2 regions of the Bacillus sp. JST-5 genome follow, and region 2 is predicted to be linked to the other one. Evidence: riboswitches for the same ligand, from Rfam matches in the RefSeq annotation. Region 2 holds a riboswitch; the other holds the start of a gene.
What was found. A riboswitch is a leader RNA that binds a small molecule or an ion and turns the genes downstream of it on or off. The one in region 2 is predicted to bind thiamine pyrophosphate.
Positions count from the first base shown of each region.

Region 1: linked by a shared signal. The riboswitch ahead of thiT (energy-coupled thiamine transporter ThiT) and the one ahead of AC3ASS_RS08435 (ABC transporter substrate-binding protein) in region 2 are both predicted to bind thiamine pyrophosphate.

Region 1 is NZ_JBYLHW010000060.1:10,370-13,586, forward strand. Features, by position in the region: gene thiT (energy-coupled thiamine transporter ThiT) at 823-1,407, opposite strand; TPP riboswitch at 1,490-1,591, opposite strand; gene AC3ASS_RS11245 (MurR/RpiR family transcriptional regulator) at 1,718-2,566, opposite strand; gene AC3ASS_RS11250 (aspartate aminotransferase family protein) at 2,606-3,217, opposite strand, start outside.
Region 2 is NZ_JBYLHW010000034.1:3,868-7,084, reverse strand. Features, by position in the region: gene AC3ASS_RS08440 (DUF4097 family beta strand repeat-containing protein) at 1-976, shown strand, start outside; TPP riboswitch at 1,420-1,529, shown strand; gene AC3ASS_RS08435 (ABC transporter substrate-binding protein) at 1,628-2,617, shown strand; gene AC3ASS_RS08430 (thiamine-binding protein) at 2,633-2,923, shown strand; gene AC3ASS_RS08425 (ABC transporter permease) at 2,929-3,217, shown strand, end outside.

The DNA.
Region 1 (3,217 bases), on a different contig from region 2:
TACAATAGGAAATGCCAGTGAATCTTTTTTAAAAAGTTCACTGGCTTTGTATTTTAATGAAAAAATTAGGACATCTTGTTATCATTCAGTTACCTAATTCTAATAAATGGATGTTCTATAGTTTAAGCATTAAAACATACATCGATTTTTAAATAAAATTTAAAACGTGAAAACTATTTCATATTCAAGTATTTTAATGCAAGATTTTTTCATTTAACATATTTAACTTTACATCATTAACGTTAACTTGCAAATAATCAAATCAAGTTACAAGATTTTTGTTAATTGGTTCATCCATTTACCCCTGAAACAACGACTTGCAAATAAATCCATTCGAGTTGCAAGATTTCTTTCGACTTACAAGAAAATGTCCGTGAGTTACAAAAAATTTTTCGAAAGTTACAAATTTTTCTTTAACACTTGCAAATACGACATTTTCTAGTTGCAATAATTGATTTAAGAGTTACAAATAATCTTGATTAACTTACAAATTCAATCTCAAAAGTTGCAAATATACATTCAATTGGTCAGGATTGGCGATCGCCAATCCTTTCTCTTTTTGAAAAAACAACCACTTTCAATCAACTTGCAAATAAAACAATATAGGTTGCTAGATTTCCCCACTACTTGTAATACTTTTTCCCCTCAAACCAACAGCTTGCAAATAAAATCAACCTAGTTGCAAGTTTTTGTCGTCTTAAATTCACCATTAACAAATTTTTCATAAAAAGCCGAATATAATGAAAAAAATTAAAGAAGGAGAATTTGAATCCTTCAATTTCTCCTTCTTTCCTCACTTGAAACGATTTTTCTCATCTCATTTTATTCATTGTATGAATATTGATTATTAGCCGTTAATAGTCTTGAAGAAATAGAAAGGATAGCTCCTAAGACTATGGCACAAAATACAAAAGAACCGAAACCTGATCCTCCATTTACAATAAACGAGTACATCCAAACCCCCATACCTTCTGGAGCATATTCTCCCCAGAAGACAATTCCAGCATAAAAATGCCAAATATATCGTGTAATTGTCCCAATAAACATAGCGAAAACAGCTATGGACAAACCTCTTCCTTTTTCCCCATTATTAAATGAGTTTAAAATGGAAGAACTAAAAATACCTGCAAATCCAATACAAGTAAAGGCAATAAAGTATTCAATAATAAACTGATACCAATGGAGAAAATATGCATCACCAGTAATTACTTGTAATAATGACCATAGAAAACCAGATAACATTCCATATTTTACTCCCCAACGAAATGAAACTAAAAAGACTGGAACCATTGCAAAAGAAATAGAAATCCAAGGTCCCAATTTAATGGATGGCAGTAAATCAATGACAAGTGCTAATGCTGCCATAATCGCTGCCTCTAATGATGGTTGTAACTTTTTTGAACGCATAAAAAAACCCCCTATGTTTTGATATTGATCAAACGTTTCCATAGGAGCTTGAAGAAGGCAGAAAAATAGATATTAAACTATTCATCTTCCTTTTCCACAATCCCTACGCTAGAATTAACTAACAGGTTCGAAGGGTCAGAACAAAAATTGTTCACTCTCAGCCTAAGCTCCCCCTGTGGATCCGTTGATTCAATTGTCAATCCTATTATAGTTATTAGATACAGAAATTGAAAGTATTTTTTAAATTTTTTTCATATAATTGTGCAAAATGAATATTCTCTAGTCAAAATGGCATAAAAAGCACATATTTTTATTTGTGAAAAATATTAAATCGTTCCCACACCTCTTCTAAATCTGCTAAATGCTTCTCAATATCTCCTCGTTTTTTTCTTCCGACTGCTGTTATTAAAGCATTAATTAAACTTAGTGGGGCGACAAACGAATCGATAAAAGAAGGCATGTCACTAGGTGCACATAAAGCCACATCACTATATGGAATCAGTGGTGACAATAAATTATCTGTAATCGCAATAATAGTAGAGCCACGATCTTTTGCAAAGCTAACAGCATCAATCGTTGTTTTCGTATATCTTGCAAAACTTAATCCAATGACGACATCATCTTCTTTCAGACGAAATAGCTTCTCCGAAATACCATGAGGATTTCGAATAAGCTCTGTATTCTCGAACAACAAATCTAAATAAAATTCTAAAAATGATCCTAGTGAAACTGCACTTCGATTAGCAATGATAAATATGCGGTTTGCATCTAAAATATATTGCACCGCTTTATGGAAAGAATCCGTATCAAACTGTGATGCCATTGTTTGGATTCGATTTACTTCTTCTTCAAACATTTCATATACAGCTTTATCTTCGGAAGAATATACGTCATCCGATAATTTCAAGCGCTCAACGGTGGTAAGTTGGCGCTTAACAGTCTCTTGCATTGCTTTTTGCCAATCTGGATAACCATCGTATCCTAAAAAAGTAGCAAAACGTACAACTGTCGCTTCACTAACCCCCACCGTTTTTGCTAACTTTCCAACTGTGAAAAAAGGAACTGAGTCTGTATTATTTAAAACAAAACGAGCGATTTTCCGTTGTGATTTACTCATATCGGGCAATTTTTCTGCGATTTTTCTGTATACTTCGTTCATCTAACTCCACCTTAATTCGTCTATTCGTCTTTTTTACCATTATATAATGTTTAACACTCGACGAATAGCGATTTCATGAGCTTTTATTGTATTTTTAATATCTTCATCCGTATGAGCAGTTGAAAGGGAATAACGATTTAATGGTTTCGTATAAACTCCTAAACGTAATAATTGTTCATCAATAGCTTTGCGCAATTTCGTATTTGCTTTTTTCATATCCCGATAATTTTCTATCGGTTGTTCTGACAAGACTATATTAAAAATACTTCCCATTCCAATAGCTTTCATTGGAATTTTATAGTGACGATAGAGAGATTCCAAGCCATTCTTTAATTTTGTTGTCTGTGAAATGAGGTGGTTCATTACTTCTTTATCTTTTAATACATTTAATGTGGCTAATCCTGTAGCTAATATGGTCGGATGTCCGTTGTATGTTCCACTATGGAAAACAATATCTGTCTTTCCTTCATTTCCTCCTCCATTAGAAAAAATATCTTTTCCAATGCTCGGATCCATTTGAATCATAATCTCTCGCTTTCCTCCTACGGCACCGATTGGAAACCCTCCACCTAACACTTTTCCAAGCGCTGTTAAATCTGGTTTGATTCCATATATGTTTTGGCCCCCACCATACGTCATGCGAAATCCGGT
Region 2 (3,217 bases):
AAAGCGGATTGAAAAAGAATCGGTGGAAGTAAAAAAATTAATGGGTCTTTCAATCGAAACCGACATATCAGATGTTGAAATATATGTTCATAAAGAAAGTCGAATAGAAGTCATATTAGAGACTTATGAAGAAGGACCGGAATTATATGTAAATACTCAAGACGAACATTTAATGATTGAAGCAAAATTAGAAAAAAGCATTATTTTTACAGGATTCTTAAACTCTATTACATCTTGTACATTAAAAATAGTTTTACCAAAAGATATAGCAAGTGATATACAAATTATAACAAAATCTGGCGATATTGACGTGGACGGGCTTATCCTATCAAAACTAAATATTAAAAGCGGATCAGGAGATTTACATATCTCAAATATTACTTCAAATCATTTACAATCAGAATCAAGTTCCGGAGACCAATACATTCATTTTATACATGCTGAAAACATTGTATTAAAAAATGCTTCTGGAGATATCAACGGAAAGAATCTATACGGGAATATTCATAGTTTCAGTGCATCAGGAGATATAGAATTATTCGAATGTTATAGCGATATGGTGGAAATATCGTCTTCCTCTGGAGATATTGAAATCAACCAATGTCAGACGAATGAATTGAAAACAAAATCAAGTTCCGGCGATATTAGAGGGGAAAAGATTCAGACTGTCAATGGGGAAGCATCTAATTCTAGTGGAGATATACAATTACTATCATTCATCGGAAATTTGTCTGCTCATACAGGTGCAGGCGATGTGATGGTTGAAATGATTCATGAATCTAACATTTTTATCAATAGTGGAAGTGGAGATATTAACACGTATCTTTGTTATGAAAATATCGATGCCAAACTTGATATTCAAACAAGTTTAGGTGTTATTGAAACAAACTTGGACAAGCATTTTGCGCAAATGGATGGGAAATATACAATCCAATTAAAATCAGGGACAGGTGATATTTCTCTCATTCAAAAGTAGCGTTACTCAAAATCTATTAAATTAATACATTTCTTCCTCTTCATGAGTCAGACGAATAAGTGATGGGTATATAAAAAATAGATAGATGACAAAACCGGTCAAAAAAAATCCAAAGTATTTCCATAAATGTAAAATGGCTGTACCGATAATAGAAATAATTAAAAAAACAATGTTTCCAAAAGAAATTTTTAAAGATTTTTTCGTCAAATACAAGTTTGAATGACAATTTGGGCATTTTATGGGATATTGTTTCACAAACAAGGTACGATATAGTAAATAACTCCGGGATATTTTTTTAGAACAGAATTTACAAATATTCATTTCTTTTTCCCTCCTTATAAAAGGATATTCGACCGGTCGTTGAAATTTTCCTTTAGATTGATAGAAAAAGTCTTGCAGAAACATGTATCATATGTAATAGTAAAGGAGGAAAAACTTCATACAAAAAGTTGTGGGGGAACCGGTGTTGCCGGTTGAGAGTGTATCCGTAAGATACTAACCCTTTGAACCTGATCTGGTTAAGACCAGCGTAGGGAACATAGAGAAAATACATATGATGACTCTTCATATGCGCCCTAGGTGTGTCTACCAGGGCGCTTTTTATGTTCCCTTCAATCTAGTAATTGACAAAAGTTGAAGGAGGAATTTTACATGAAAAAGTTTTTCTATCTTATCATCACGATTTTATTGCTTGGAGGATGTTCGTCAACGAATGGACAATTAGAACAAGACGATAGGTCCCAACTTGAAAAAGTGAGGATTGTTCTTGATTGGACACCAAATACGAATCATACAGGATTATATGTAGCGAAAGAAAAAGGTTATTTCCAAGAAGAAGGATTAGATGTGGAAATCATGTTACCAACTGAAGCTGGTGCAGATACTTTAGTTGCTTCTAAAAAGGCTGAATTTGGAATCAGTTATCAAGAAGGAATTACGGAAGCACGAGTTCAAGGCATTCCAATTGTATCGATTGCAGCCATCATTCAACATAACACATCAGGATTTGCCTCATTAAAAGAAAAAAACATTACATCACCTAAAGATTTCGAAGGAAAAACATATGGAGGATGGGGTGCACCTGTTGAAAAAGCAGTCATAGATTCACTGATGAAACAAGTCGACGCAGATGTAGAAAAGGTAAACATCATCAATATTGGAGACGCTGACTTTTTCACTGCATCTAAACGTGATATTGATTTTGCATGGATTTACTATGGGTGGACGGGAGTAGAAGCTGAACTTAGAAACGAACCCATCAACATGATTTACTTAACCGATTATAGTGAAAAGCTCGATTACTATACACCTGTAATTACAACAAGTGAATCTTACATTCAAGAACATCCGGAAACGATTCGAAAATTTTTAAAAGCTGTTTCTAAAGGGTATGAATTTGCGATTGACAACCCAGATAATGCGGCAGAAATACTCATCAAACATGTTCCTGAACTGGATGAAAAACTTGTGAAAGCTAGCCAAAAATGGCTTTCTCCAAAGTATAAAGATGATGCCCCACGATGGGGAGAGCAAAAATTAATAGTTTGGGAAAATTATACAAACTGGATGTATGAACATGGATTATTGGAGAAAAAACCAGAAATTGATAAAGCATTTACGAATGAATTTTTACCAGAATAATTAGGAGGTAAGATGATGTCAAACGCTTTAGTTAGCATTCAAATCATACCAAAAACGAAAAATGGTGAAGACACGATCCCTTTTATTGATGAAGCCATTCAAGTAATAATAAATTCGGGAGTAAAATATCAAGTGAATCCGTTAGAAACAACTATGGAAGGGGAACTAACCGAATTATTAAAAGTCATTGAAAAAATGAATCAACGAATGATCGAATTAGGATGTCCAAGTGTAATTTCACAAATTAAAATTTTCTATCAACCATCCGGTGCCTCCATGGATAAGCTAACTGAAAAATATCGGTGAATCGAATGAAAAGAAGCTGGCTTCCTTTCATAACAGTGATTTCGTTCGGATTATTATGGGAAGGATGTGTAGCCATTTTCAATATTGAAAAATGGATCCTTCCAGCACCAAGTACGATTTTTCATGAACTATATAACGGATGGGAAACGGTTTCCGTCCATATTTTACCAACTGTCCGATTATCGATCACAGGGTTGATCATCGGGAGTACGATTGGATTGTTAGTCGCAACAATCCTTCATTTAATACCATTTCTTAAACAAATGTTTTATCCATTATTAATTATATCGCAAA